Regions from separate parts of the Marivirga salinarum genome, predicted to be linked through region 2. Evidence: riboswitches for the same ligand, from Rfam matches in the RefSeq annotation. Region 2 holds a riboswitch; the other holds the start of a gene.
What was found. A riboswitch is a leader RNA that binds a small molecule or an ion and turns the genes downstream of it on or off. The one in region 2 is predicted to bind thiamine pyrophosphate.
Positions count from the first base shown of each region.

Region 1: another riboswitch for thiamine pyrophosphate. It lies ahead of QYS49_RS03230 (class I SAM-dependent methyltransferase); the one in region 2 lies ahead of pnuC (nicotinamide riboside transporter PnuC).

Region 1 is NZ_CP129971.1:734,110-750,829, forward strand. It holds gene QYS49_RS03140 (Crp/Fnr family transcriptional regulator) at 62-688, shown strand; gene QYS49_RS03145 (YgaP family membrane protein) at 766-978, shown strand; gene QYS49_RS03150 (IS3 family transposase) at 1,081-1,722, shown strand; gene QYS49_RS03155 (hypothetical protein) at 2,050-2,667, shown strand; gene QYS49_RS03160 (hypothetical protein) at 3,097-3,327, shown strand; gene QYS49_RS03165 (hypothetical protein) at 3,333-4,388, shown strand; gene QYS49_RS03170 (hypothetical protein) at 4,393-4,731, opposite strand; gene QYS49_RS03175 (hypothetical protein) at 4,886-5,464, shown strand; gene QYS49_RS03180 (hypothetical protein) at 5,584-6,195, shown strand; gene QYS49_RS03185 (hypothetical protein) at 6,289-6,975, shown strand; gene QYS49_RS03190 (Trm112 family protein) at 7,072-7,347, opposite strand; gene QYS49_RS03195 (DUF2715 domain-containing protein) at 7,684-8,328, shown strand; gene QYS49_RS03200 (hypothetical protein) at 8,396-9,322, shown strand; gene QYS49_RS03205 (Trm112 family protein) at 9,304-9,642, opposite strand; gene QYS49_RS03210 (tetratricopeptide repeat protein) at 10,059-11,984, shown strand; gene QYS49_RS03215 (Trm112 family protein) at 12,137-12,436, opposite strand; gene QYS49_RS03220 (thiamine phosphate synthase) at 12,466-13,092, opposite strand; gene QYS49_RS03225 (AIR synthase-related protein) at 13,089-14,153, opposite strand; gene QYS49_RS03230 (class I SAM-dependent methyltransferase) at 14,153-14,878, opposite strand; TPP riboswitch at 14,922-15,016, opposite strand; gene QYS49_RS03235 (hypothetical protein) at 15,334-15,915, shown strand; gene QYS49_RS03240 (DUF3185 family protein) at 16,234-16,425, shown strand; gene QYS49_RS03245 (GTP-binding protein) at 16,564-16,680, shown strand.
Region 2 is NZ_CP129971.1:1,909,826-1,926,545, reverse strand. It holds gene QYS49_RS08175 (serine hydrolase domain-containing protein) at 1-602, shown strand, start outside; gene bshA (N-acetyl-alpha-D-glucosaminyl L-malate synthase BshA) at 693-1,835, shown strand; gene QYS49_RS08165 (sterol desaturase family protein) at 1,929-2,555, shown strand; gene QYS49_RS08160 (NAD-dependent epimerase/dehydratase family protein) at 2,555-3,361, shown strand; gene QYS49_RS08155 (NRDE family protein) at 3,421-4,170, shown strand; gene QYS49_RS08150 (vWA domain-containing protein) at 4,303-5,400, shown strand; gene QYS49_RS08145 (magnesium chelatase) at 5,411-6,934, shown strand; gene QYS49_RS08140 (tetratricopeptide repeat-containing sensor histidine kinase) at 6,974-8,737, shown strand; gene QYS49_RS08135 (TerC family protein) at 8,966-9,235, shown strand; TPP riboswitch at 9,338-9,433, shown strand; gene pnuC (nicotinamide riboside transporter PnuC) at 9,431-10,036, shown strand; gene QYS49_RS08125 (AAA family ATPase) at 10,033-10,539, shown strand; gene QYS49_RS08120 (T9SS type A sorting domain-containing protein) at 10,578-16,720, opposite strand, start outside.

The DNA.
Region 1 (16,720 bases), 1.2 Mb from region 2:
CATTATCCAGAAAAGCAATATCTTTATAGCAGCATACAGAACCTCTTAAAAACCACAACTAATGGAATCTGAAAAGAAGATATTGTCTTTTTTAAAACCTGATTTGGTTGAAAAGATACTGCAAGAATCAACGGTCAAAGAATTTCCCAAAGGAACCGAAATTTTAAGAGCGCAGCAATATGTAAAGGTCTTACCCATTGTCTTGGATGGCTTAGTAAAAGTATATTCAAAATTTGAAGAGAAGGAGTTACTACTGTACTATATAGAACCTGCTCAAAGTTGTGTGATGACTTTCAATGCGGCATTGAAAAACAGCCCAAGTAAAGTCTTTGCCACTACGGAAACTGATTCAAAAATCATTTTAATTCCCGTACAGCTTTTGCCCGAATGGCTGCATCAATATCCGGACTTCAATGAATTATTTTATAATCAATACAATCTAAGATATTCAGAATTACTGGAAACTATAAGCCATTTACTATTAGACAAAATGGATAAGCGCCTGTATGATTATCTGAAAAAGAAATCTGCCCTGACCAGTACTAATTCCATTAAAATGAGCCATAGCCAGATTGCGAACGAATTAGGAACCGCTCGCGAAGTGATCACTCGAGTGCTGAAAAAGCTTGAAAATGAAGAGAAAGTGGAACAAAAGGCTGGGGAGATAAAAATTGTGGGAGAGTGGTGACCGCAGTCACTGACTAGCAATTGAGCAGTACTTATCTTTATCCTATCATAAAGCAAAACCATTTAAATTTTAAGAAGATGAAAAAAAATATGGGATCAGCAGATAGAATTATTAGAGTAATAATCGCTGCAGTTATAGGAGTTCTTTATTTCACAGGAATCATTTCAGGAACAGTAGGCATAGTGCTTTTAGTATTAGCTGGAGTATTTGTTTTAACCAGCTTGATAAGCTTCTGCCCTCTTTACGCACCTTTCGGGATTTCAACTTGCCCTATGAAAGAAAGTAAATAAGAAAACTTTCTAGATTGAATAAAAGCACTAGCGGTTCAGGTGATCAATCACTTCCTTCTTTTGGTTTAAGTGGAAGTGCATCAATTACTTTAAAAACCGCTCTTGCTTTTTTATTTCAATGATAGCTCTGCACTAGTTCAAGCGTCCGCTTGGACCCCTACTCATTCTCATCATTGGTTACGCAAATATCCAAACCTGATTGCTCAAAAGCAGATTTATAAAAGCAATCAAGTATGGGTTAGTGATATTACATATATTCAAATAAAAGAAAATTTTGCTTATTTGAGCTTACTAACTGATGCTTACTCAAGGAAAATATTAGGTCATTATCTAAGTGAAAACTTATCAAGAGAAGGACCGATAGAAGCCTTGAAAATGGCAATAAGACGGAAAGGTCAATCCTATGTGACTCATCATTCCGATAGAGGGATACAATACTGTTGTAAAGATTATGTTGATATACTCAATAACAGCTTCATTAAAATTAGCATGACAGAGAATGGAAGTCCATATGAAAATGCAATAGCGGAAAGGGTAAATGGTATCTTAAAACATGAGTTTGCATGCAATCAAGCTTTTGGCTCATTTACTGTGGCGAAAAATTTCATTGATAGAGCGATTAAAAACTATAATGGTATTAGACCACATATGAGCTGCAGTTACTTAACACCGAACATTGCACATGAAACTGAAGAGACTATAACACGAAAATGGAAGAACTACTACAAAGAAAAAGTAAAGTAATACTAGGACTATTAATCGTAGTAAAGTTATATTAGGACTATAATGTTAAACCGTAAAGTAATTTTAGGACGATACATCATGTTTTGTGAATCCTCGTTACAAACGAGGACTAGCGTGGGTATTTTTCTTCTAAGAATTTAAGAACGTGAGGTTTTACGGGTATATTTAAAAGCATAGGCTAATTTACTGAGCCTATTTGGATTGGTGCAAGTGTGGTTGGCGGTGGTGCGATAGTTGTGAGAAATTATATTTTTTCAATTAAAATTTGAACGAAATGCACGTTCTTATTAAATAAAAAGTTAAATTGTTCTTCAAAAAAATATACCTATGAAAAATTTACTTACTTTAATCACTATTCTTCTATTAGCAACTTCGAATCTAAATGCTCAAAAAGAGGCTACGACCAATGAAGGTGAAAAGGTTTTATTATATGAAGATGGAACATGGGACTATGTTGATACAAAATCTGAATCTGAACTTTCGGAGTCTACTAATTCAGATGATTGTTCTCAATACGTATCGGTTGAGGTAGATAAAATGACAGGAGACAAGTCATATGCAGGAAAAGAATTACTGATAGTATCAAAAGATGGTGGTAAGAACGGATTTGGTTTCTATTTATTGAAAAGTGACAGAGGATCTATAATAATTAGTGCACAAGTCGTTGGTGCAAGCAGCTGCATTGATGATGATGATAAAATGAATGTCTTGTTTCGAGATGGCACCAGATTGGAATTGGTAAATGATGCAAAATTCAATTGTAAAGGTAATTATACTCAATACTTTTTAGGTGTATTTGGCAAGAAAAAGCAACTAGAAATGTTTATAAATAAGCCAATCGAAACTATGAGAATTTGGACTAATGATGGATATGTTGAAGAAGATTTTACGCCAGAACAAAGTAATACTTTGATGAATACAATCAGTTGCTTAGTAAATAGTTAAACTCTTAGAATAATTTACTTTTCAACTTCAAAATTATATCTTTAATTAAATCAATCAAAACTATTATGACTTACTGAGCCTTAGTAACTTTAGATTTACCTGATGCAACAGATGATCAAAGAGAATTATTTTATAAATTTCTTTCTGAAAGGAAATGGTCTAAAATTAATAAACTTACTACCACTTGGAAATTATTATTTAAGGAAAATGTTATAAGAAATAGATGTAAAGAAATAATAGAATCAAATTTAGAAAACGCCAAGAATCACAGTAATATAAAAAAAGTGGAATATGCTTATTTGATTGGAGCTATGGAAGTAGAAATAGGGCATTTTTAATAAATGCCATTTCATTACATCTAAAATAAACTATTATTTTATGTTTAGCGTTTATAAATTAGTAATATTGCAAATATAAAGTTGCTCCTCTATGAATAAAAAATCTGAAAATAATGACTCAGTTACATTCCTTGACATACTGATCATAGTATTAGGTTTTATAGGAATATCTTCAATTTTATCGTTATTTCATGATGATAGCAGTAAAATTGTTTCCAAAAAAGGAGAGAAAATTCTTTCAAGCCCCAAAGAAATGGAAGAAATTAATAAACTTATAGATAGCAAGCAGAGTTCTGAACACTACTCTGAAATAGTGATTTAACTATAATGAATTTATCTTTAGGTTTTATAACAATCCTATTCCTAATTATTTTTCCTGGAGTAATTTTTCGTAGACTTTATTTTTATGGTGAATTTTCAAAAGAGTTTAGGTCGAATTATAATTTGATCACTTTAATTGCTATTTCATCTATTCCAGGAGTTATATTATTAATAATAACCTCACTATTATACAATTCATTTGACACAATTAATCTAGATTTTATTATAGACTATTTTAAAGAGATTAAGTCTAATGAAACAAAACCTGATGACGACACTATATATCCCATCACATTAAATGAAATATTTGCTAGTAAAATAGCTCCATTTACTGGCCTGCTCTATTCAATCAGTATTGCTTCAGGATTAGTATTAGGAAGAGCTGTCAGGAAAAGTAGAATAGATACCAAATTTAAATTATTAAGATTTAGAAACTATTGGTTCTATTTATTTAATGGACATCACACCAGTTTTAAAAAATTAAAAGGTATACAGCCTGGATCAAATAAACATCTATTTACTCGTGCCGATATTTTAATTGGCACTGGAAGTGATTCAACATTGTACTCTGGAATTGTTGTAGACTATGAGTTAAAGGAGAATGATTGTAGTTCTTTAAACAAAATCATGCTTCAAAGTGCAAGAAGATACAAAACTAAATTTGGGCGTATGTTATCAAAAGATATTCCTGGACATTTATTAATTGTTGATTGCGAGAACATGTCAAATATCAATTTGACGTATGTAAGTGAAAAAAGAGTTGGTTTACTAGAAACCAAACTTCCTGGTATTATACCAAATATTATTGGAACAACTTTAATCCTGTTAATTCCTTTATTTATTTTTGAAATTGAAAAAATAGATTGGCTTTTGTATGAATGGTATTTTGATTTACCATGGTATGCAATGATTCTGTCTTATTTATTAGTTGTAGAAGTCCTAACCCTTTTAAATCCATTTAGAGAGACGGATGACGGATATGAATGGAATGGATGGGTATACTATGTGATAAAAGTAATTGCCATTCTTTTCACATCCGTATTAATTTATTGGCTATCTTAATTTCTTATTTCTTCTTCCTACTCAGCTTACTTCTCATTACCTCAGCTTCCTCCTTCAATTCATTAAACTCTTTCAATACCTGAGAATATTTTTCTTTATCGGATTTATTTACTGATTTCAATTCATCAAAATTCATCTTAAGCTCATTTAAATTCACTTCTAAATCAGCTTTTATCAGCTTGCACTCATTATACTTCACTTGCAAGTCAACTTGATTGAGGTGGGCTGACCATTTGGTGATGAAGAGTTCACTTAGCTTGTAATTGATGTAAGCCAATAGCCAGCTGATGAAAATACTGAATAGGATACATTGCCATTCACGGCTGAAATCATAGGCCCTCATAAAATAGAAGTTGACTATAAGGGAGGAATTTCCGAAGACTACAGGTGCGGTAAAAATAGGTTCTACCTTGTTTTTTTATCCCTTAATGCTATTTTTTAAAATAAAAATAATATCTTACTAGTATAATTAATTATTCAACCAAAATAATAGCACTATGAAAAAGCTTTTCGCACTAGCATTAGTTACCCTAATTTCGTTCCATCAAGTTTTAGGACAAGAAGATAAAGAACAAAACAATTTACCTCTTGATTTAATGGTTACTGTTATCAATAATAGCATTAATGAAGCAAATTCAAGTCTTAAAGACAATCCTCTTAACATCAAAAAGGCGGTCATAACACTAAAAACGAGTTATAATGGTAGCGGAGGTGGTGGCTTCTCATTTTTTGTCAAAGCTGAAAAAAAGTGGCAGTTGGAGAAAGCTCATACTCTTACATATACCTATGAAAAACCTTCAGAGGCGAAAGAGAAAAGCATCGATAAAATGTACGATCCAATAAAATTATTTGAGAAAAAGCTTGCTGAGGCAATTTTTGAAGCAGCTGATCAATGGAATAAAGTTTCCGCTACAGTAGAGGGATTACCAAAAAAAGAATTTACTGTAGAACTTTCCTTTACCTTCAAAAAAATAACTTCCGCGGGAATTGAATTTGAAATTTTCGGTATAGGTGGTGATGGATCTATAGATTATGAAAACTCTGCAACTCATAAAATAGCTCTTACCTTTCATTAAATATTAGTAATAAAATTAATTCTATTCAAGAATAAATCCCCGTTCCCGCCATGCCTCTGCATGGTGGTCTTCTACCTTTCATTCATTATCGCCAACCCAATAAGGTAACTTTTAGATAAATGGAATTAAAATTTGACATCTTTATTCCCGATAAAAGAAAGCAATATTCGATTAGTGATATTCTAGGAATAGTTGCTATGATTCTTGCAATACTAATTCTCATCTTAAACCATTTTTTTACAATATCACAAACAATTAATCAAGCTATCTCTGGAATTCTGTTTACGGTAATGCTTTATTATTTTGTTAGGGCAGTAGTGGTGAGGGGTAAAATACAACCTCTAAAAGGAAAGTTGATGGGACAGCTAAAGTTTGGCAGCACAGAGATATTTATAAATGATCAGAAAATTGATCTCGATCAGATAAACAAGTTAGAGTTCATTTTTGGCAATTATTATTCTCAATTTAAAAGTGCACAACCGATTTTTGACCCGTATAGTGAAAACGGAACTAGTAATTGGATGACCTTATGTTTTAATAAGAAAAAACATTCAATTCAATTTCGAAGAATGTATAATGGGCAAGAAAAATATCTAAAACCATTGCTAGAATATCTCCATTTCAAAGATAAAATCTCTTTTTTAAGGTTAACCGAGATATTAGGTATTAATAAATTTGAGGAGATTCAAGAATATAAACTGGAATTGGAAAATAAATTTGATCAAAACTAAATTAAATATCAAAGACCCAATTGGAATTGATGTTAAACAAATACTTAAATTGCTATATAGTAACGATAAAATTATTTTGACAAAAAAGTACTTATGAATATTGGTTTCAAAACAAAGTTGAATTCTGTTTTTAAATGTATTTCTTTTACGTTTATTCTAATTGTGTTTTTTGGAAACAATACCATATTTGCACAAATCCAAGTGCAAGACATTTTCTACAAAGTCAATGGCGATTTTAAAACAAATAATAAAGAATCTCGAATAACTCACATTAACCATCAACTTGAAACTAATTTTACTTACCCAGAAGCCATTTTAGAATCAGGGCTAGATGGGCAAGCATTATTACATCTTTTCATTAATAACGGTGAGATTGAGAAGGTAATTAATGAGAATATTTATTTTAGCTATAAATTTTTTGAACCCGAATTTTCCATATTCCTAAAAAGAGAGTTAGATACATTTATTGAAACCACAGATGGAAAAACTGAAATATTCATGCATGTAAATTTCTTTCTTCCTAGTCGGAATAAGTGGAATTCGAAGAATTACAATAAACAAAAGTACTACAATGAGGTAAAAGATTACATGGACAATTTAGAATCTGAAGATATAGAAATAAATATAGCTGGAAAATTAAATTCTTTACTTTGCTATAATGCTCTAGATATTCAAGTAAGAGAGCTTTTACTTAGAGCTCTAACTGTTTATGACAATCAACCTAAAATTCAAGAAGCCAAAAAATATATAGTACTTTTAGAAAAGTTAAATGCTATTTAGCACCCGTACTCCCCCGTTCCCGCCATGCCTGCATGGTGGTCAATCATTTTAGGCAACTTTTCAGGTTCCATAAAAGCCCATTTAACCTCCCACCTTTCATTCATCACCGCCCATCTCCAAAGCTCTTGCATGCGTAGGTCCATCTAATCGAAAACTTTGATCCCCTGCTGGCAAATCCAATCCCCACTTCTTCATGACCGGAGCCTCCAATGATTTTTGTCTGTATTCATCAGGGGTCATGATCGGGATACCGTAAATAATCGGGAAATAACGCTGACAAGCTGAGCAAGTCAAAAGTCCCTCAATAATTTCCTCATCCTCCTGTTTAAAAATACTGATATTCAAATCGCCCTTATCAAAAGGGCAGCACATTTTCTTTATTCTTCTTCAATTGATTTTGGTGTTGGAAAGGGTCTTGTTAGATGTTCATTTGATGGGGTATTTAAGTTTTTAATGCCACAATGCGGAGCATGACGGGAAGAAGGAATTGAAATCAAAGATTCACTCAACATTAAACTCTCTTAAAACATCATAACCATATAGTATATACATTAAACTACTATACTTTTACGGTATACGCAAACTAAAATACTGAATTTAGCTTTCTTTCCTTTGTGAAAGTATGTAGTTTAGCAGGCTAATGTAAAAAATCAAAAACTTGTCTACTTCAATAGACTATTGCGTAAGACGAGTTGTTATTATAATCTAATGACTAAAAAAATAACGATTTCTGTTCTATTGCTGATTTTTACGATAACCATCAGCTATTCTCAAAGTAGAGATAAAAAACTAGGGTTAAGATATTCATCAGACTATGCTCTTTTTCAAGGAGAAGGAAAATTTGTCTATAATCCTACAGTAGGTCATAAACTTGGACTAATTAAAGAGAATGGCTCACTTACTTTAGGTGGTGAATTAGGCTACTTTAATTTTAGTCCTAAAGAAGAGGAATTTTACTATTTAACGAGTAATACCACCTATGGGACAGCCAAGTATTCTGATTATAAAATCTTATCCCTGAATCTTATTTTTTTATGGAATCTACAAGTAAATAGAAACTTTCAAATTAAGCCTGGAGTACATTCCGGATATTATTTTGTCATGTATGAGACCTCTATTTCAGATGACTTTGTAAATTCTACTGAATCATTTATTAGTGGAAGAGGCGGGATAACCCCAACTATCGAGTTCCATTATGCATTAAATGAAAATTGGTCAATTGATGCCCATTCAATGTATCATATCTTTTTTGAAATCGGTAATTCTGATCCTTCCAGTGTAAACTTTAATTCATCATTAGGAATTGCACATAGAGTTTGGTCTAACGGATTAGGGATTACTTATTTCTTTTAAACTTTTACTCTTGCAATATTCCCTATAAAATTATTAGCTGTCTAACTATCTGATTAATCTGTTTATAATGAAACTAAATACTATAAAGTTCTTTTTTGTTTGTCTTTTATTATCCTCTTGTGAGGCAGAAAACCCTTTTGTTTCTAAGGAATATATTGAACAATTAGAGGAATCATTAAAGCCGGACATTACAAATATTGCATTTATCTACGAAAATGACGTTTATTATCTTGCTGATATTGAGTCTATTCCCCAGAAGATTACTGGAACTCCTGAAAATACTAAGACTAAAATATCTGTAAGCCATAGTGGAAAAAAGTTTGCTTTTTTGAATAAAGATAACCTGATTGAGATCATCGACAGCACTGGAACGGTATTGACAATACTTTCAAGTTATACGGATGTAAAATCATTCGACTGGAGTGAAGACGACTCTACATTATATATTCTAAACGGAAATTCTTTATCTTTTTATGGGCCCGATATGGATATTCCTACATTAACTTCGCCTTCAATTCCCAACTATGCTTTTGCAGAGTTTACTTCTTTATCGATTTCTTCTGGAGGAGATTTGGCTTATACTGTAAAATACATGGGTGCCATTAATTCAGACACCTATAGATTAATACAAAAGCCAAATGATGGAAGTGATAACGAAATAATTTATTCAAATAACTCAGTGAAAGATTTTACTTATGTAAATTTCTCTTCCAACGCTCAAGATTTGGTTTTGGGAGCAAGTAACTCAATTAATGTACTCGAAGAAGTATATTTCTTCGAAGATTTAAATAATTTCCACTCTTTTACTTCTGAATTTGATCATATCACCCCTACCTACAATAGTGCTAAACAATTTATAGTTGGCGGTTATAATAATTCTAGTCAAGCCAGCGAACTTTACTTATATGCGAGAAGTCTTACGAATTCTGATGAGGATTATGTATTCGATAGTTTTTCCAATGAAAATAATCCCATTTATGTCGACTGGAAGTGATTGAAAAAGGTAAGAAGTTGCTGACCCAATTCATCTCCTGCTGGCAATTCCAATCCCCACTTCTTCATGACAGGCGCTTCCAATGATTTTTGTCTGTATTCATCAGGGGTCATAATTGGAATACCGTAAATAATAGGGAAATAACGCTGACAAGCAGAGCAAGTCAAAAGTCCTTCAATAATTTCCTCTTCCTCCTGTTTAAAAATACTGATATTCAAATCACCCTTGTCAAAAGGGCAGCACATTTTCTTTAATAGTCTGCTTTGCCTCGTTCCCGACAGGCTCTGCAAGGTGGCAAGATTGATGGAAATCTTTCCCACAAATTAAGATAGTAATGAAATATTCCAGCAGAAATTAGATTATGTACACGATAATCCTGTGGAGTACAAATATATTTCAGCAAAAGAATATGCTGGTATTAGGAAAGAATTGTTGGCTGTAGAATTGTTGGATTAGCTTGCTGATTCGCTCGCGTTTTTAGTACGCAATACGTGCGATAAGGGTGGTATTATATCGCTAAAACCACTATATTACTTTCAGTAATCAACCCTGCTCTTTTACTATATAAATATACCAAAACTGTTCATTACATATAATAATTCTCTTTTCAGAATATTTTGGTGCACAGTTTACTTTAATATACTGTTGGTAAACAGTTTAAATAATATTACTTTTAAGGTTTAGCAGTCGGTTTCTACCTACTGCAGACAGGATTTTAGCTACATAACCACTATAGATGTCAAACTTCTTTCAAGAGCTTCAAAGGCGAAATGTTATCAAATCGGCCATTTCCTATGTAGTGATCGGCTGGGCAATTTTACAAGTAGCTGATATCTTATTTCCTGCCTTTAAAATTCCAGATAGTGCGATCCGCTATGTTTTGTATGCCTTGATTGGAGGCTTCCCTATATGGGTTATTTTCGCCTATATCTATGAGTGGACGCCTGCCGGTTTTCAACGAACCAGTACGGTACAAAATGAGGCTTCTGTTCATCAGCAAACTGGAAAGCGTCTTAACTTTTTTATTTTCGGGGGGATGGCGCTTGCGATTATCTTGTTATTGGCAGATAGGGTCTTCAATTTTACTGACACGCTTGAGACTACCGATGAGAAGAAAGCGATTGCAGTATTACCTTTTGAAAACATGAGCACCGCAGAAGATGCCTACTTTGCCAAAGGAATTACAGAGGATATTCTCACACAGATTTCGCAGATTGGGGACTTACGGGTTTTGAGTAATTTCACTATTCGAGATTATGATACAGAAGGAAAAACAGTAGAGGAAATAGGAGAAGAACTGAACGTAAACTATCTGCTCACCGGAAGTATTCGAAAAGCTGGCGAGCAGCTTCGCATCACATGTCAATTAGTGCAGCTTGACCCTGAAGAGCAGGCATGGGCAGAAAATTATGACAAAAGAATGGATGACGTTTTTGCCATACAGACCCAGGTAGCCGAAGAGGTAGCACGTAATCTTAAAGCCACTTTAAGCCCTGCAGAAAAAGCCAAAATAAAGGATAAACCCACCGATAATCTTGCGGCCTACAATATCTATCTGAAAGCAAGGGAAAAATATAACACCTATGAAAATGAAAATTTTAAAGAAGCAGCCGACCTCTTCAAAAAAGCAATTGCATTAGATCCTGAATTTAGTTTGGCCTATGCGGGCCTAGCAGAGACTTATGGAATAGGATATCTTAGGGGGTTCTACACAAATTTCTTCGCAGATTCTGCCAAAAAATATGCGGAAAAAGCAACGGTTTTAGGACCTAAAAGAGCAGAAACTTGGACGGCTTTGGGAACAGCCTTCCGTTGTGAAGGAAACTATGCTGAAGCTAAGGAGAAATACCAAAAAGCACTGACTTTTAATCCTAATTATCTATTGGCATTGGCGAATTTAGCAGATATTAGTATTCGACAAAACCGGCAAGTGGAAGCGATTAGGCTCTATCAAAAAATCATCAAGTCAAATCCTTTAAATTATAAAATTTTTGCTGGCATGGGGCTTACATACTTATTGTTGGATATGCCTTCTAAATCAGCGGCTTACCTCCAGAAAGCCATTTCTTTAAAGCAAGATAACCTTGACGTAAAGTTTTATTATGCGCTCTGGCATCTGTTCTACAGCACGCCTGATCAGGCCAAAACACAAATTAGAAAGTTTAAAGCTGCAGACCCACAAAACATAAGAGTAACTGCGACATGTGCAGTTTTGGCCTTAAATGTGGACCAAACACTTGCGAAAAAGTATGTGAATGAGTTGATTCAAAGCCCTGCATTCAATCCATCGGAGTATATTGATCAAACTCATGTCTTGAGTTATTTACTAATGGAAGAAGGCAAAATTGATTCCGCTAATTACTGGCTAGACACTACTATTACTATCCTGGAAAAGAAGATGAAAGAGGGGGGTAAAAACTCAGCACTTCCGGGTCTACTTATGGAAGCTTATGCTATCAAAGGAGAAAAAGAAAAAGCCTTACACCTGCTAGACAGTTTAAATCCTGAAAATGATCCTTCCCCTCCCATTGAGTATCTGAAAAGTCCATATTATGAAGACTTAAAAGATAATGATCGCTTCCAAAAAATTATGGGGGAAAAGCAGCAGTATATCAATGCAAAGCAGCTGGAGTTGAGTCGTCAAGAATTGGAGCTTCAATAATACAGCAATTGGTTTAAGAGGACGCTTGAAGCAGACTGCAAGAGGTCATGTAGAATCTTAGGAAATACCCTCGTTCCCGCCATGTTATGCATAGTGGTCAATCATTTTAGGCAACTTTTCTGGTTCCATAAAGCATTTAACCTACCCTCCTCTTATTCATCACCACCCATCTCCAAAGCTCTTGCATGCGTAGGTCCATCTAATCGAAAGCTTTGATCACCAGCAGGCAATTCCAATCCCCACTTCTTCATGACCGGAGCTTCCAATGATTTTTGTCTGTATTCATCAGGGGTCATGATTGGAATACCATAAATAATAGGGAAATAACGCTGACAAGCTGAGCAAGTCAAAAGCCCTTCAATAATTTCCTCTTCCTCCTGTTTAAAAATACTTATATTCAAATCACCCTTATCAAAAGGGCAGCACATTTTCTTTAATAGTCTGCTTTGCATAATTTTTTATTATCTCAATCCCTATATTCTTAATACTGTAGCTTTTCTTTATATTTTTTGGCAGCTGCTTCAGGATCGGCTTCATTTAAGATGCCTGAAATAACCGCAATACCATGGAAGGGGAGCTCCTTCAATTGCTCTAAATTCTTTTGATTGATTCCTCCCGAAAGAAAAATGGGCATATTGCTGATTTTGGTTGCTTTCTTGATGCTTTCGGGCTGTACAATATCACAGCTTTCAACCGAAGGAGATGGAAAAACGGAGCAAAAACTGATATAAGACAAGCCATTTTGCTCAGCCATGAGTACGGCTTCCATATCATTCGTAACCGTAAGGCCAATATATTGGTCTTTCAGTTTGGCCTGAATAGTTGGAAAATCGGCAGGCAATCGGTCAAAATGTACCCCATCTAATCCTGTCTCTAAGGCCAAGCGCCAGTCTTGATTCATAAGCATTGGCACTTGAAAATCCATTACCAATTCTTTAGCCCGCTTAATAAATTTTAATTTGGCTTCCTTGCTCTGATTCTCAGGCCAATGATCCCAAATCTGTACAATATCAACGCCCCCTTTCAAAGCTGCCTTTAGTTTGTTCAACAAGCTTTCGTGCTCTTGACTTGGGTCAATCACCAAATAAAGTCCTGCTAGTTTTTTCATTTCCATCCTGCTTGAAATGCTTTAAAAAATGCAGCCCAATAAGGATCCACCCCATCAAAAGTAAAAGGCTTCTGCTCTCCATTGGTTTGCACTAGCTGCTTGGAAGAGCCTTCCGTAAACTCTCCAATTTTATAAGCCTCAACTCCTTCTTCTGAAAGCCCTTGGATCAAGCGGTCTTCATTTCCCGGCTTTACCGCCATCAGCATAGAACCGGCACCGATAGAGATAAAGGGGTCGATCTCAAACAAATCAGTAATCTGCTTTACCTCCTCATTCAGTTTAATCTTATCTAATTCTACTGTGAAACCGCAGCCCGAGGCATCCGCCATTTCATCCAATGCTCCTAAAATTCCGCCTTCTGTTACATCATGCATCGCATGCAATTCTTTGTTTGGCTCCAGAATGCTGGAGGCCGCTAATGCTTCTTTCAATACAGAAAGATCCCAAAAGTTATTAGCCGCAATTTCTTGGGTTTGCTTACCGCACTTTTCACTTACCGTTTTAGGAAAAGCATTGGCTAAAAGGGAAGAGGATGATAAAGCCGCATGTTTTGTCATGATAATGCTATCGCCTACTCTTGCATTATTACTGCTTACTATTTTGTCTTTCGGAGCCTGTAAAAACATGGTGCCTCCTCCGGAAATGGTAGATTCCTGACCGGGAATCTGGCCTGTATGTCCGCCCGTAATACTAATGCCTATTTTTTTGCAAAGCGTATCTATGTGGCCCCAATACAAATTAAAATCTTCCCGAGACAAACTGACCGGAAGATTGAGTACAAACTGAGCATACTGGGGAGCAAATCCGGTAGTAGACATATCATTAGCCAATAGGTGCACGGATAAGTGAGCTGAAATTTCCATACCCAGAGACGGAATCAGAGATAGCGGATCACTAGAAGTGGCCAACGCATTTCCATTACCTAAGTCAATTATGGCCGTATCAACGCCAAATCTCGGGCCGCAAATTACTTCTTCTCTTTTGGCCCCACATTTATGCAGTAAATCCTCTTTAAACACCTGAGCATCTACTTTTCCAAATTGATCATCAAAAGCCGCCATCACACATCATTAAATTGTACATATAAACCAAAGAAATCACCATAAGGTAACTTCCACTGCTGACGTGGAAACCATTTGGGTAAGCCAGTTGCATTCCACTGAATGCTATAATCCCTGTCAGGAAGCGCCTCAGCAATAAGTTCTTTTAATGAAGCAGGCGTATAGAAATTAGCCGTTACGTAATAATTGTTTTGTCCAAATAACTGCTGTACCCTTCTTCGCACCAATTTGGGTGTGTTTCGGTTCATCATCCCAAAGATAATCCCATATTTACCTACTCTTGCGGCTTCACGGATTACTTCTATTGGTCTTTTGTAGTATTCGAAAGTGGTGATAAAGGCCAGTGCGTCAAACGTATGATTTTTAAAAGGCATATGATGAGAATCGGCTAGAACAAGGTCGCCATTGAAGAGGTGAACACCCTGGGCCAGCATAAAAGGAGAAATATCACCGCCTGTAGCCTGAATCCCTATTTCATGCCACCATCTTGTAAAGCGTGTAGTGCCACAGCCATATTCCAATAAGCTTTCAACGCGGCTATCTTTCTTTATGAGTTCTTCCAGCGTTCTTTTTTGCCAAACTTCCTGGCGCTTATAAGGTCCTTCGTAATAGGCCTCGTAGTGGTCGGTATCGTCTCTGTTAAAAAACCACTCCTGCCTACCTTGCCAATTGCGCAATTCACCGGTGGCGACATCAAATTTTTCCTTTTTTGAAATTTCAGTCATCGAACTTAATATTTATGACCTTTGCATGCAGGGGAAGAGGAAGTTCGAATGGCTTTCACAATTCCTACGCTAGCATTACCTAGATCAGGTTATTTGGGTATAATCTCAGCCGTTCAGTTGGCACCCCATGTAAAATATAAGACGAAGCTAAGGATAATTAAAAACTTAAGCAATGCTTTCAAAAAATATCCCTTAGGCACAGCGTAATGGTCCAAGCGGGCGCTTGAACTAGTGCTAACTTGAAACTAACTGAAATAGTATAATGCAAGCGTCCGCTTGTGCTTATGCTATAGAAAGATCAATAAGGCAACCGTTTTGGAAAGTCCTTCAGCAGGCTTAATTGAAAAAGCTGCCGCCTACAGTAGCGGAGAAGTGACATCAGAAATTGTCATCGAATCTCAAATTAAAAATATAAAATCCCGCTTAATCTTGTAATTAATTCTACTTTTAACTTTATGAACGAAGGAATTATTAAAAACGCTTATGAAGCAATGATCAAAGAGCTTCAAACCATCATTACGGTAGCCTATATTTTTGCCGTAGGGATTGGGATGCTATTTAATTATCAGAGGTATGATGAGTTCGGAATTAATATTTTTGATTATGCCGATGTATTTGACTTTCTGATCACTCCTTTCTCTGATTTTCAAGTCTTGCTTTTTACTATGATTTCTTTGCTGTTTACTTATTTGATTTACAAGCTAGATGTGGCTTGGAAAGGGAAGTACCCCAAGTGGTATTCGCGGTTAGTATATTTTGGTTTTGACCAAAAAAGCTGGTTTGCTAACTTTCGCTATTTCACATTTTTCATAGTGCTCATTTCCTACCTATACGTATCTGCGGATTGGTATGGATCAATTTCAAAAAAGCAACTTAAAAAGCTTGATCCTATTACTATTCAATTTTCAGATGGAGAAGTAAAAAAGGGTAAAATGATTGGAAAGACGAAAGAAGTGATTTTCATCATGTATGGCAAGCAAGTGGAGGTAATCCCTATTAGCTCTTTGGTTAAAACTATAAAAATGCCTGTTCAATAAGACCCGCAAATAGTATCTACCATTGGTCCAAAAGGGCATTTTTTGTTTTTTGTTGCAGCCGGCACAGCAGCAATACTCTTTGCTTTTCACTGGGAGAAAGGGATTGCACAATTAAAGAAAGAGTAAAATAGTACCATCTACTTCGTTTCGCAGGAAAAGCCTCCGGTCTATTAATTTGATATTACCAAAAATCCATTTCGGTTCTAAAATCTAAGAATTCAATATCGTTACACTTCTTTCTCTTGCTGATTATAGCGCTTACATTAATAAGTCATGATAATTGACTATATTAAAATGTTGTAAACAAATAACAGAACTATGAATAAGAAGCTAATTGGAATAATCCTTATTGTTGCGGGTGTAGCACTAGCAATTTGGGGGTATGATGTATATGATTCAGCAGGCTCACAAATCAGTAGAGCATTTAGTGGCGACACACCTATAGAGGCATGGATAGGAATGGTTGGCGGAGGTCTTTGTATTATTTTGGGGATTAAACAGCTACGGTAAATGATACCACATACCTAGCCCAAGCATCCGCTTGGGCTATATCCATTAGCGCGCATTCGTAACGCGTGCTTACTATTCTATACAAAATTATCCAAGCCCAGCCCAAAACCCTCCCAATCTTCCTAAGTTTGCACTTCAATGTCAGCAAAAATAGTTTTAACCATAGGAATCTTAGCGCATGTAGATGCAGGGAAAACCTCCTTGACGGAGTGCATGTATGCCAATCAACAATTAATCAGAAACGAAAGGAAGTAATAACATACCGTTAACAAATACCATTTAGTAAAAAAACTAG
Region 2 (16,720 bases):
ATGAAGACTTGTTACATGAGAATTTTTATAAGCCAATGGGAATGACCACAATGGGATTCCTTCCTTTATGCCGATTTCCTGAGAGTCAAATTGCCCCAACTGAAAATGACTTAATATTTAGAAATGATCTGATAAAAGGCTGGGTACACGATCAAGGCGCTGCAATGATAGGAGGTGTCGCAGGGCATGCTGGTTTATTTAGCAACGCTAAAGATCTTGCTATTTTAATGCAAATGAATTTATGGGATGGTACTTATGGTGGTGTTCGATATTTCAGTAAAGGGACTGTTCCTTATTTTACAAGAAAACAATTTGATGAAAATAGAAGGGGGTTAGGCTGGGACAAACCTGTTGAAGAAGAAGGACCCTCTCCTACTTCTCATTATGCTTCCCCTTTAACTTTTGGTCATACTGGCTTTACTGGAACTGCAGCTTGGGCAGACCCTGAGTTTGGATTAGTTTTTATTTTCTTGTCTAATAGGGTTTATCCTGATGCCAATAATAGGAAACTGATTACGTCCAACATTCGAACAAGAATAATGGATGTGATTTATCAATCTATTTTTGAATATGAATCAGAGCAAGAAGATTATGTGAATTGAATAAGTCAATTCTAAAATTTTAAACATAATTGCAGGGCATTACGTTTTACTTCTCATCTTATCAAAGAAGTTTTATTTAACTAAAAATAAATGAATATAGGTATTGTTTGCTATCCTACCTTTGGCGGAAGCGGAGTTGTAGCTACAGAATTAGGGAAAGCTTTAGCTAAAAATGGACATAATGTACATTTCATCACTTATTCGCAGCCTACTCGATTAGACTTTTTCAACGAAAATTTATTTTATCATGAGGTTGATATAAGAACTTATCCCTTATTTCAATATCCCCCTTATGAACTAGCACTAGCTAGCAAAATGGTAGATGTTGCTCAGCATGAAAAATTAGATTTATTGCATGTACACTATGCAATCCCTCATGCTTCTGCAGCTTATATGGCAAAGCAAATATTAAAAGAGAAGAATATTAATATTCCTGTGGTGACCACTCTACACGGTACTGACATCACGCTAGTAGGAAAAGATCCATCATATGAACCTGTAGTAACTTTTAGCATCAATAAATCAGATGGCGTTACTGCAGTTTCTGAGGACTTAAAAAAGGATACCTTAGAGCATTTTGATATATATCAGCATATCGAAGTGATCCCTAATTTCATTGATTTAAATAGATTTAAAAGACAGAAAAAAGAGCATTTCAAAACAGCTATTTGCCCAAATGGCGAAAAACTACTGGTACATACTTCCAATTTTCGAAAAGTGAAAAGAGTAGAAGATGTAATCCACGTATTCAATAATGTTAGAAAAATAATTCCTGCAAAATTACTATTGGTAGGTGATGGTCCTGAAAGAATCAAAATGGAAAAGCTCTGCAGAGAATTAGGCACTTGTGAGGACATCCGTTTCTTAGGAAAAATGGAGGCAGTAGAAGAAGTTTTATCAGTTAGTGATTTATTCTTAATGCCTTCTGAAAAAGAAAGTTTTGGCTTGGCCGCATTGGAAGCCATGTCTTGTGAAGTCCCTGTACTTTCTTCAAATGCAGGAGGAATTCCTGAATTAAATATTAACGGAGTAACAGGATTTACTTGTAATGTGGGAGACGTTAAAGACATGACCGAGAAGGCTTTGTATATTTTAGCTGATGAAAATTTAAATAAATTTAAATCGGCAGCACTTGAACGAGCTAAGAAATTTGACATTACCAACATCCTTCCTCTTTATGAGAATTTTTATGACAAAATTTTAAACAAAGAATTAGCCGAAAGGTCATCCTAAAATCTTATATCGGAACAAATCCTAGGGTTAGTCGTTAAAATCCCATAGTTAATCGATGAACAACTTTTTTAAAATTGTCACTTTTATTTGATTATGGATATAGCAGAAGACAGAAAAATCAAGGGTTCAGGAACAAAAAACTTATTCGAGAACCCTATACTAGAAAAATTAACTAGAAGCCATTTTTCGGTTCCTTTAACTATTTTAGCTATCATTTCAATCTCTCTTGCTTACCTATCTTTCACTCAATTCAATATTGCGACCACAACTTTTGTAATCCTATTTGTTTTGGGTTTCTTCAGCTGGACTTTAGGAGAGTATTTGATACATAGATATGTATTCCACATGGATGATGACAAAAGATGGAAAAGATGGATTACCTATACTTTCCATGGAATCCATCATGAGTATCCAAAAGACAAAGACAGAATTGTAATGCCACCGGCAGGCGCAATAATCATTAGCAGTATTATTTTTGGTGGATTTTGGATAATAATGCAGAATTATGCATTTGCTTTTGTACCAGGATTTTTGATCGGCTATTTGGCTTATGCTTTTGCACATTATGCCATACACGCTTATCAACCACCCAAAAATTTCTTAAAATGGTTGTGGATTTACCACAGTATTCATCACTATAAGCATCCAGACAAATATTTTGGGGTTTCAACTCCAATCTGGGATTATATTTTCAATACTATTCCCAAAAAGAAAAAATAATGGCATCAGTTAGCATTTTAGGTTGCGGATGGTTAGGATTCCCTCTTGCAAAAAAATTAATAGCGCAAGGATATGAAGTAAAAGGAAGCACAACAACCGCTTCAAAAATGGAAGAATTGAAAGAGGCTAAAATTAATGCTTTCAACATTGATTTACCAAATGATGATTTAGGAAGTGAGTTTTTTAATTCTGATTATTTAATTATCAATATCCCACCAAAAACTTCCAAAAAAGGGGTAGATCATCATATTGAAAGCTTAAAACCAATAATAAAATACATTCCTCCTACTCAAAAAATAATTTATATTAGTGCCACTTCTGTCTATCCAAAAGTTGATCATCCAATTGATGAAGAACATGAACTTGATCATCAATCTGAAAGAGCACAAGCTTTAATCCAAGCCGAACAACTTTTGCTTAACGAATTTAAAGAAAGGTTAACCATTATCCGATTTGGTGGTCTTTTAGGATATGAAAGAATTCCAGGAAGGTATTTTTCTGGGAAACCTTTAGCACAACACGAACAAAAGGTAAATTATATTCATAGAGATGATGCTGTTGGAATTATTCAGGCTGTCATAAAGCAAGAAAAATGGTCAACTATTATAAATGGGACAGCTCCAAAACATCCAACTAAAAAGGAAGTGTTTTTAAAAAATGCGAAAGATTATGGTTTCGAAGCCCCTCAATTTGAAAACATAAAACAAGAATTGACAAACCGAATTATTGAAAGCTCCAAAATTGAATATATCTTAGATTATTCATTCACATACCCTGATCCACTGGATTTTTTTTATATTAATTAAAGAAATGGCTTTTTAAAGATTTTATTATTTAGTATCATTCGGAAGTTTTATCAAAATCTATGTGTACGCTAACATATTTACCACTTTCCGAACAGCAATATATATTAACCACCAATCGTGATGAAAGCCCTGATAGAGGTCACGCTGGCTTCCCATCATATCATCATGTTGAAGGTAAAAATATAGTATTCCCTCAAGATCCTAAAGCAGGAGGTACTTGGGTTGCCACTTCTGACAATGGAATTAGTGTATGTTTATTAAATGGGGCTAATGCACCTCATGATTTTAATCCTCCTTATCGGATGAGCAGAGGAATGGTAGTTATGGAAGCCATTGAATGCATAAAACCAGATGAATTTTTCAAGAATTATGATTTCACGGATATAGAACCATTTACTATGGTAGTGCTTTTCCATGATCCTGAATTAAGAATACTCGAATTCAAATGGGATGGTAAAAATACATTCATAGAAGAAAAAGACCCTAAAAAACCACACATTTGGGCTTCAGCTCAACTTTACACAAAGGAATCTATTCAAAATAGAAATGAATGGTTTAAAGAATGGTTGAAAGACAATAAAGAATATACTGTTGAAGCTATCAGAGATTTCCATAGAAATGCTGGTTCAGGTGATTTGAAAAATGATATGGTGATGGATAGAGAAGAAGTGAAAACCGTTAGCATCACGAGTATTTGTTCTTTAAAAGGAATCGTCAATATGGCTCACCAAAATTTATTAGTAAATAGCCAACAAGAAATTAGCTTATCGCAACATGTGAATCAAGAATTCTCACATCATATTTTATAAGAGGTTTTTATAAATCCCTTTAAAACACCTTTCAGGATTGATTTTATACCTTTAGAAAATCTAAAATACATTTCCGATAAATTTTAGTAGATAACAGTAACATTCATCTTCTTATATTAGTTAAGTTTGAATATGTTAGGTTACAGATTTACAAAATATTTAGCCCATAAGGATTTATCAGACACTACTTTTGATCAATTATTCAATGTATTCAATGAATTGTTGATCATAACGGGGGGTGATGTTAGTGAGGCTTTAAGTTGGCTCACCAATATTGATAAACAATACAACATCACAGATGGACAATATGGAATGGGCGATTTCATAGAAGATTTAAAAAACAAAGGATTTATCTCCGATAAAACGCCTGATGGTTCTTTTGAGATTACAGCCAAAACTGAGCAGAACATCAGAAAAAATGCTTTGGAAGAAATCTTCGGCAAACTTAAGAAATCAGGAAAAGGAGAACATAAAACCAACTTTACAGGCTTAGGAGAAGAACCAGGCACGGATAGAAGAAATTATGAGTTTGGTGATTTATTACATCAGATTTCCATGACGGATTCTTTAAGAAATGCTCAAATCAACCATGGATTAGGTGATTTCATGCTTACAGAAGATGATTTGGAAGTAGTTGAAAGTGAATACAAAACACAAACTTCCACTGTCTTGATGATTGATATATCGCATTCCATGATTTTGTATGGTGAAGATAGAATTACGCCAGCTAAAAAAGTAGCCATGGCTTTAGCCGAACTCATCACCAAAAAATATAAAAAGGATACGCTTGATATCATTGTCTTTGGAAACGATGCTTGGCAAATTCAAATTAAAGATTTGCCCTATCTGCAAGTTGGTCCTTATCACACGAACACCATAGCAGGATTGGAATTGGCTATGGATCTATTGAGAAGAAGGAAAAATAAAAACAAGCAGATTTTCATGATTACAGATGGGAAACCTACTTGTATGAAGCAAGGCATCAAATATTATAAAAACAGTTTTGGGCTAGATCCAAAAATATTAAATAAAACACTTAATCTGGGGGCGCAATGCCGAAGGTTAAATATCCCAATCACCACCTTTATGATTGCTTCTGATCCTTATTTGCAAGAATTTGTAAAAGAATTCACTACCGTTAATAATGGAAATGCTTATTACAGCAGCTTACAAGGCTTAGGTAACTTAGTGTTTGAAGATTACAAAAGAAATAGAAAAAAAAGATACTGAAAATAATTATATGAGCTACGATAAACTCACTTCGCAAGATAAATTAAAAATTACTACACTTAAAGGATTAATGGAAAGCGGTTATCAACCGAAACCAGTAAAAGAAGAACTCAGACAAAATCTCATAAAAAAAATGAAGGCTGGTGAGAATGTTTTCGAAGGCATTTGGGGTTATGAAGACACAGTTATTCCAGACATTCAAAGAGCCATTCTATCTCGTCATAATATTAACTTATTAGGCTTAAGGGGGCAGGCAAAAACCAGAATTGCCCGAATGATGACCTTATTACTTGATGAATACATTCCAGTTCTCAAGGGGTCTGAATTGAATGATGATCCGATGCACCCAATTTCCAGACAAGCTTTGGACATCTTGGAGGAAAAAGGAAATAATGCAGCTGTTGCCTGGATGCATAGAGATGAGCGATATACTGAAAAATTAGCAACTCCGGATGTATCCGTTGCCGATTTGATTGGTGATGTTGACCCCATTAAAGCTGCTACTTTAAAATTACCTTATTCTGATGAGAGAGTTATTCACTATGGATTAATTCCTCGTTCACATAGGGGAATTTTTGTCATCAATGAATTGCCCGATTTGCAAGCTAGAATACAGGTAGCTCTCTTCAATATTTTACAAGAAGGTGATATTCAAATAAGAGGTTTTAAATTAAGATTACCCTTAGATCTACAATTTGTATTTACCGCAAACCCTGAAGATTATACGAATAGAGGTAGTATCATTACTCCTTTGAAAGATAGAATTGATGCCCAGATTATAACGCATTATCCAGAAACGATTGAAATAGGTAGAAAAATCACCACTCAAGAAGCTGCCATTAAAGATGAACAGAATGAGGCAGTTGAATTGAATGAGCTCTCTAAAGATTTGATTGAGCAAATAGCAATAGAAGCAAGAAATAGTGAATACATAGATGAAAAAAGCGGTGTTTCAGCAAGATTAACTATCTCCGCATTTGAAAGCTTAGTAAGTGCTGCTGAGCGAAGATCATTAATTAATAAGGAGCCAAAAGTATATGTCCGTATGTCTGATTTTACTGGAGTTGTTCCGGCCATTACGGGTAAGGTGGAATTAGTATACGAAGGGGAGCAAGAAGGCCCTGGCATAGTTGCCCAAACTTTAGTAGGGAAAGCCATTCGCTCCCAGTTTGATGATTATTTTCCAAATCCAGAGGAATTGAGAAAAGATAGGGAAAAGAAAAATCCTTATAAGCCCATAAGCAAGTGGTTCAATGATGGAAAAAAAATCGATTTATTCCATGATGATAATGAAAAAGAATATCATAAAAAACTGGATAGTATTCCTGGGCTAAAAGACTTAGTAAAAACTCATCATAAAAAATTGAATGAGAAAGAAACATACTTTATGATGGAATTTGCTCTGCATGGTATGGCAGAATATAGTCTTTTAAGTAAACATGCATTAGCAACCGGACATAGCTTTAAAGACTTACTAAGCAGCATGTTAAATTTTGAAGATTCATCTGAGAGTGATGATGATTTTAACATTTAATTGTATATTTGAAATGGAACCATTGAATTAATTATAAACTTGAAGATAGCTGATAACCTTATTGGGGAGATAGAGGATTTGCTGGCTGAGGCTCATCAAATATCAAAAGAGAGTGTACCAAATGCTATAAGCTTAACTGAAAAAGCGCTTTTTAAATCTCAAAAAATAAAAGAAAAGAATGCCATTCATGCAAATGCTTTAAACCAACTTTCTTCACTACAAAGAAGAAATAAAGAGTTTACTACAGCTAGATCATTGGCAGAAAGAGCGCAATTAATATCCAATAAAATCAATTACGATAAAGGGAAAGGTGATGCTTGCTATAACATTGGATTACTATTAAAAGAACAAGAAAAGTACAGTGAAGCTTTACCTTACTTAACTTATGCACTTCATTTATATGCTAAAATTAAAAATCATGAATTTCACATAAAATCTCTATGCCTTTTAGGGAATTTATATGAAGGTTTTCATGATTTCAAAAATGCATTTCTAGCTTATGAAGAAGCACTTGCAGAGGCTGAGGAACATCAAAACATCAACTTAATCAGCGATATCTATTTAAGCCTAGCAAGTATTAATTTAAAATCTAATAAAGTTTCCAAAGCTTCACAATTAATAGAAAAATGTATTAAAGTAAAAGAAGAACTCCAGCAGGAAGAGAAGCTTGCAAGTGCTTATTATCTGGCTGGGAAAATTAAATCCAAAGCCGGAAAGCTTGATAAAGCCGGCTATCATTTTATGATTGCTTTATCTCTATTTAACCAACACAATATAGAAGCGGGTATGGTAGAGAGTATGGAGAAATTAGGAGGAGTTTATTTCAAGCAAGGAAAGATTAAGGAGGCTATCGACTTATTAGAAGAAGCAGTAAAAATAGCTGAAAAAAGTAATCTAAAAATCAGTTTATTTAAGTGTCATAACCTTCTTTTTCAATGTTTTAAGCCTGTCAACACTTCAAAAGCACTTTTTCATTTAGAGGAATACGTAAAACTGAAGGAAGAGGAAAATAATAAATACATCAAAAATTTAGTAGATGGCTATGAGGTGATTTCCCATATGGAAGATTTAGAGAAAGATGCCGAAATAGAGCAAGAAAAAGCCTCAATAATAGAAAAGAAAAATACCGAATTAGATTCATTTTTCTATAGAGTTTCCCATGATTTGAAAGGACCCATTGCATCTCTTTTGGGTTTAAGTGAATTAGTTGATAAAGATATCAAAGATCCTGATGCAAGACATTTCTTTAAAATGTATGATCATCAAATCAGAAGATTGAATATGATTGTAATGGAGCTCATCAACATCACAGAATTGAATTATAGAGATATTAAGCTTACTCCAATCAATTTTTATGAGATTGTAGACAATTGTATTTCAGCTTATGCGTATCTTCCTAACTACTCCAAGATAAGTTTTACCATCGATATAGAGAGCAATTTATATTTTAAATCTGAGTGGTATATTATTAATACTATTTTACAGAATTTGATTGAAAACAGTATTAAATATATTGATATTAATAAAAATCAGCCTAAGGTAGATGTAGTAATTTTTAAGCGAAAAGATCATGTCATATTAAAGGTAATAGATAATGGGCATGGAATTGAACCTGAACATATAAATAAGATATTTGGAATGTTTTACAGAGCCAGTGAAGAGGGATCAGGAACAGGTTTAGGTCTATTTGTTTTAAAAAGAGCAATTGAACGTTTGAAAGGTGACGTATCAGTACAAAGTGAACCGAAAGTAGGGAGTACATTTGAAGTTAAAATCCCTTTAGCTAAAGAAGAATTAAATTAACTTCAAGTTTTAAAAACTAATTTTTCAACCTTCTGGAAGTATTACTAACTGCTAATGGATTAATCAGTTTATTATCTCTTACCTTGATGGACGTAGTTTTAAGTATAGGTAATATAATATCCTATCAATTTGATGTAATCAACATCTCACAAATCAACAAGGTAAAGCAAGAACATTAGGATTGACTTTAGCTTTTGTCATGAGAATTGCCTTATTATTTGCAGTATCATGGTTAATTGGTCTTACTCAACCACTCACCACAAAATATCTGGTTTTGAACTCACATATCGAGATATCTTCCTAATGCCAGGCGGACTATTTTTAATTTATAAAAGTACAATTGAAATCCACCATAAATTAGAAGTAGAAGAAATTGATGTAAAATCTAAATCCAAAGCAAACAGCTTTTCTTCCGTAATATTTCAAATCATTCTATTAGATGCTGTATTTTCATTTGATTCCATATTAACTGCAGTTGTTTTAGTAGATAAAATGTAAAACCTCAGTATGCGAAAAAATAAAGACCTGTTAAATTTAAAAAAACGCATAAAAGAGTAATCTAAACCTTTTTTCTTTTTGTATATATTCTCCTAACTTGTGCCATCAATTAAGGGGTGCCTCATAATAACGGGCTGAGAACATACCCTGGACCTGATCCTGATAATGCAGGCGTAGGAATCAATGATATAGCAAATGGAAATTTTAAATGAATTGTATTATGGCCTCCTCAATATGGGATGGCTCGAAGGATTAGGTGTATTTTTTGGCATCTTATATATCTATTTTGCAGCCAAAGAGATGATCTGGTGCTGGTATGCTAGTTTGGTAAGCGTAAGTATTTATTTAGTTATTTGCTATCAAGTTCAGCTTTACGCAGAAATGGGATTAAACTTCTATTATTTAGGCACAACAGTATATGGTTGGTGGCATTGGAGAAATCCCAATAGAAAAGAAAAGGAGTTACCTATCTCTAAAATGAAATTAAAAGAGCATGTTATATTTATCATTTCAGGGATCCTTTTCACTTTTGGACTTGCTTACTTTTTGGTAGAAAACACAGATGCACAACTCCCCTATTTAGATTCTTTCACAACCATTTTTAGTGTATTGACCACCTTATTGGTAACACGAAAAGTATTAGAAAATTGGCTCTACTGGATCGTTATTGATGCCGTAGCGGTTTACATTTATTTCCAAAGAGAATTATTTTTAACATCTCTCTTAATGGCGGCTTATGTAATTATAGCAGCAGTAGGTTATTTCAACTGGCGCAAACTTTACCATACCAAATACGCATGATTAAAATTGCAATAATAGGACCTGAAAGTACTGGTAAAAGTACCTTAACAAAAGGATTAGCGAATTACTTTCAGGAGCTATATGTGCCTGAATACGGACGACAATATCTAGAAGAAAATGGCAGTCAGTATGAGAAATCTGATCTACTGAAAATTAGTAAAGGCATGCTTGGAGCTGAAAAAACGCAAGCTAAAAATGCTCAACACTTTTTATTCTGTGATACAGATTTGATCATGATGAAAGTGTGGTATGAAGTGAAATATGGACAATGTCATCCATTTATTTTGGGGAAATTAGCTGAAAATCCATACGACTATTATTTGTTATGTGCTCCTGATCTTCCTTGGGAAGCAGACCCTTTAAGGGAAAATCCAAATATAAGAGAAGAGCTTTATGAACGCTATCAAAGGGAGTTGGAAGAATATGGCGTTGAATATTCTATAATTTCAGGAGAAGAAGGTAGGTTAAAAAAAGCAATTGAGGTGATTGAGAAATTGAAATAAGGAGAGCATTGTATTACTACTCTCCTTATCTCCTTTATTTATTTTTTAATTAATTTTTGCTGCGCTCTATAGCTGTTAGTTTCTACTGTTATAAAGTAAACCCCAGCATTTATTTCACTTAATGGAATTTCTAACTTTTTCTCATTTTGGAAGTCATGTAATCCATTATAAATTGCTTTTCCTGTCAAATCGGTGATCACCACACTACTCAACCCAAGGTACTCATCCCCAGTGTATTTAAGGTTTAAGTCATTTCGGATTGGATTAGGGTAAGCTCTAAACCCAACAGCTGATAATCCTCTGCGGTTTGAAGTAAGCGTTATGCCTTCTGATTTCACACTACAAAATTCTGTGGATACTTCAACTGAGTAGACCCCAGACCTATCTATTGAAATGGATTGGGAAGTAGCGCCATTAATAGGTTCGCCATTAAAGAACCATTGATTACCTTCTTCATAATTGGAACTCAACCCACTTTCTGTTAAGGTAATGATTGCTGGCTCCATATTTTCAATATAAAGCGTGGTGGTATCTGATTCTATACTATCACCTTCTGCTTTCAGTATGATTGAGTAATAATCAGTTGGCAAATTCTTCGGTAATGATAAACTGAATAAATTATTATTTAAATCTATCGACTCCAATTCTAAATTTTGTTCATTTCCTGAATTATCTAAAAGCAAAGCATAATAATTAAATGAATCACTTAAGTTGCCTAGCGTATTTTCAAATTCAATTTCAACTAATTCATCAATACAACTTTGGACAGAATCCTCGGTAAAGGTAACTTTAGCTTTCACATAGATTTCATTTGAGAAATATTCGCAGTTGGCTGCGGTTTTTGATGCATAGTAAGTTCCTTCACTAGTTAGCTGCAAAATGGAATCATTCTCTTGTGAAATCAAGGCGTCATTTCTATACCACCTTAGGTCTACCGAGTCATTAACCACTAATTTATTATTATTTCTAGTGATTTCAATTTCTTGAATCGGTTGAATATTTAGTGAGTCTATGTATATTTTAAAATCACTTCCCAGCTCAGGAATCATAGAGAAATAGTGCATGCCTGAATCCAAATCCTCAGGTAGACTCACTATCATTAAACCATCCTCCTCACTTATTACATCCAAAAGTGTACTATCACTCATACCTAAAGAATTTGAAATGATTGGAATAGCTGAATTATCACCTTCATTAGTTCCAGTGTAGTTGTAATAGATTTTTATATTTGCACCCATGCAAATCTCTTCACCCTGCAAGGAATTATTTGGTAAATTGAAACCATTTATTTTATAACTCGCATCTTGTGTTTTGAAGCTACCTGTTAAGGCATTTTCATTTACTACTCTAGCTACAGAATTCTCTCGATAATTAAAAATAGCATAGTGATATTCAGTTGATTCCTTTAACCCTTCCAAATAATAATTCATGTCAGAATAATTATCATTGAAGTATATTCTGGCTCCATCTTCAAGACTATCTAATTCAGTAAAATCAACTACATATCCTGAAGTATTCTGATTCTTAATGCTATCTGTAGCCAAACTTAAATCAACTGCTTCATTTTCCTTAATCAATATCAATGCTCCAGTCGCCACCGAATCCTGAAAAGTAAAATTTGTTGAAATAGGTTCCCGATCAAAAATTGAAAAGTTTTGCGGTAATTGAACAGGTGCATTTGGTGTTGTGTAAAATGATTTTGTAACCACATCAGAATTCATATAATTTGGATCTTCAGTTTCAGAGACATTATAAGTTAAAGCCATAACACCATACCTAGTATCTGCTTTTAAAGAATCAATGGTTATGGAATCACCCTCACCTGTATACACAATATATTGCGTATATCGATCTCCAACCCTATCACCTAAACGAAATATATTATTAGCATTCCACTTTATCCCATCATTAAAAATAGAACTTCCAAAAGATGAATATCCTTCAAAAATAGAAACTAAAGTTCTATTTCCATCACCCTTAGTCCACGTAATAGTAGCTGTGTTTTGATTCTTATCAGAAATTTCAACATTACTGGCCTGAACTGTTGGTTCATTAGCCACAACTCCATTAGATTCATAAACTATAAATTTAGGACCTTTACTATATGAACTGGCACTGGTATAACCTTCCAATACTACTGTTAATGCACCTTCAGCATTGGAGGCTTTTGGGTAATTATCTTGAAAAATACTTTCCAAATTCTCACCACGAGCACTTAATCTTGAATCCAAAATCTTATTTGCTGAAGTATCAATACCATCAAAAATGGAAACATCCATGTCAGTTTCAATATCCCGGATTTGTAAAGCTGTCAATGCAATCTTTTTAGAATTGCTATTTGGATACAATGTAACCTCACTTCTTTCAAACGGGAATTCACCTGTTTCAAATCCGTTTACACCATAAAGATTTTTGCGTCCATCAACAATAACATCTCCGCCTTCTCTGAACATTAAAATATCGTCTTTCTTGAGTGTTTTAAACTTCTTCTCTCTGCGATCTTCAGAAAAAATAACTTGATCTCCTGATTTGTAACATGAGTAGAATGACAGAATATATTCAGTATCAGGACTTAAATTTGATATATTTAAAAGAGGTCTATTAAAATCAAATTTGAAATTAGTATTTAGATACAATAATTGTTCTTCACCTGAAGCTTCTGAATAGACTGAATTAGCATTGAGATTTTCTAATTCCCCTGGTCCTTTATGAGGTTTATTTGCCTCACGTAAACTTATATACAAACCTCCAAAGGATAAATAATTATAAAGCTTTAAACTAATCTCAGTTTTGAGGCCAGTTATGATGATTGCTTCTGCTTCTGCTTCTACATCTGGAAATGAATCATTATCATTTATCCAACCCTTAGTGTTTTCTAGTAAAGCCGAGTTTTTAGCATAATACACAGCACTACCTAAAGCAAAATTATTTTTGATGTAAAAATTATCTACAATAAGCGAATCTGAGTTAGTTTTTATATTAGCAATACCATCTAATGAAGTGAGTAAAACTGTTTTTTGAGAATTATTAATTATCTCCTCTACCTGCAACGTAGATTGATTCTTTAAATACACCTTATGTATATTTAAAAAGAGAGAATCGATATCCACATTTGAATAGGTATTAAAGTAATCTCTATTCCCAGTTTCGACATAGGGTAATTTGATATCACTACTAATCGAATTAACTCCTTCCCATCTTGGCATATTATGTATAATGGAATTATTAAAGCTAATATCTTCTACACTAATAGAACTTTGAGGTTCAAATGAAACATTAGCATTGGTAATTTTTAATTCCATCAAACTAAAAACATTCTTAATATTTAAATGATTCTTACTTGGCATTATTTCGATAGAAAGAATTGTAGAAGCAATATTAGACCTAAATTTATTTCCCTCTAACGCCTGTCTTAATGTTAAGTTATCAGCAAAGAAATTGAGACTATCATTGAGTTCAAAGGATGAAGCAATATTAACTTGATCGATACTACTAGAAATATCTTCATAAACAAAACTCAATTTGTTTGGCAAACTTTTGGCATCAAAACTGAATAAAGCCATTTCTTCAGTAGAAATAACAACAGAGTCCTTTGTTGCTGAAGAAACCGAATTTTCATCGAAAATGACCTCACTACTATTATCAGGCAAAGTACTGTGTTTAGTTTTACCTCCAGAACTTGTTGCCCAATGGGATAAATCTACCCAATTTCCAGATCCATTTACCCAATAATAAGTGCTAGTATTACTTGTAGCAACATCACGTTGATAAATCTGATCATTCGTGATAGTTGAAGCTAGCTTAGTGAATCTGGCATTATATATAGTTACTGTGTAGTCAGTATTAGGCTTCAACCCTTTTATATAGTTATTACTAGGTCTATCAAAGAAATAGACTTTTTTGTTCTCAAATGTTCCTACTAATCCATTTTTTATTTCAGTGAAGCCATTTGGAAGAAGTCCACTCTCAAATGGTATGGTATTGTCTGCCACTCCCTTTTCTGAGACAACCACAACTGACTCATAAGGATAGTAATATGCCTCTGTTTCATAAGATAATTTAAAAGATACTGCATCTATTTCTGAAATAGTAAAATAACTTCCGTCAAGTTTATTTGTGCCAATTTTTGGTATAAAAGAAAATGTCTTGTGCTCAGAACTTAAATAATTTTTAGCATTCTCATCCCCATAATACTCAAGTACATAAAATTTTAAGGCCTCGGTATTATAGAGCTGACGAACCAAGTATTTAGAGGATACATTTACGGAATTACCTGTGCCTGAATAGGCCAAATATAAAGTACTATTGCTGTATCCATTATCTACATTAACACGATAAAAATCTTCAATCAAACCACCATTCACAGACGGTAAATCTCTACCGTCAATAGATTGATATGTATTAAATAAAGCTCTATTTAAAGTAATTAAAACGATTCTTTCTTCACCATTTCCATTTTCCCAGCTTAAGTTTACCGTAGAATCATTAATTAACAGAAAATCTAAGTTTTTAGCTGCGATCGTGGGTCTGTTTTCAGGCACATTAAAAGTGTACTTTTTTGCCTGTGCATAAGCAATATTCTTCCCCTCCCCATTAGCTTCGGCAAAATATATGTCATAGGACTTTCCTGGCACTAAATTATTTATGGAAAAATTATTGCCTGCACCATTGTAAACCACTTGACTTCCATTAGTAAAAAAGTCTTTAAGGGTTTTATTGAATTGGTAATCCAATCCATCTATATAGCTTGGGGACTCCTCATATCTGTTTACTATGGTGGCTACAACTCTATCCCCATTACCACGAACAAAATTAATATCTGCCGTTCCTTCTTTCGTAGTAGTCGCTTCAAAATTTGAAACACTTTGAGTTGGTTCTTGTTCACCTGCTTGAACTGGAAATAATCTCCCATAAAATCCTTTATGCGTATATCCTGACCATAATTTTTTATACACAAATGTTAATGCCCCTTGGCTATTCGTAGCTTGAATTACTGAATCAGAGTTTATACCGTCAACTGTTAACTCTTCATAATCAATTAGTAATGGTGCTAGAGAATCAGTGCCATCAAAAACTCTTAAATCAAAAATGGTATTCCCTCCAACTCGACTATCAATTCCTAAATTTTGATAAGATAACTTATCTGTACTTTGTTCTGGGTAGAATGTTTGTGTTATATCCTCATAATTCCAAATAGTACCTGCAAAACCAGTAGGGTCATATAAAAACTTAACAGAGTCGATATAATCCACAGTATCATTTAAAAAGATGGAGTTTTCCGGTCTTGTAGTAAATTTATTAAACCTTAATGTGTTCCAACCATAAGTTAAACCCACTCGGTTTTCTCTGAAAAGCATAGTTGCAAAATAGTAATCTGTTGAGGGTTTAAGTCCAGAAATTTCTGTATCGTAAAAAGTATTATCTCTTTTAGTAACAACGAAAACTCCCTCTGCAATTTCAGTACCTAATCCAAATTGTTCATTTGCTTGAAATCGAGTATTATCTTTAAGTGTCTCTCTCAATAAACTTTCAGATATGGGTTGTTCACTTATTAGAAAAAAATAATTTGCTTCTTTTTCATTTCGAAAATCTGAAGAAGGGTCAACTCGAGGACCACTCAGTCTTATTTTTTCGATTTTTACAAAAGGCTGATCATATGAATAAAAATCTAAGTCATATTTTGAAAAATCATCTGAAGGAGCCTCTATTATATTGTCTACTACTGTTTCATAACTTTCCTCAGCATAAGTAATCTCTCCATTACTCTCATTATATTCTATGATTTTAACTGTATACTCAGAGGCAAAATCAAGTTTATCCATCGTAACATACCAACCTGAACCGAAACTAGAAATATTATTTGCTCTAATATTTCTTACAGTGCCGATTTCAAAATCATCCGCATAAGATTGATTATCAGTTGGTGTAAAAGTGATAGGACTAGTTCCTTTTTGAATTAAAATCATTCTATCATCACCATTACCCAAATAAAATTTGATTCGAATTGTTGAATCAGATATATTTTCAACTGTCAATTCAGAAGCCATTTGTGTTGGAGCAGGCAATGTAATATCCACATCAGCCTGCCAACCCTTAGAACTAAAACTACTTGTCTCAAAATCAGCACTTTCAAATTTAACTGTTAAAGACTCCCCTGATGAAGAAACACTTAAAGGTAAAC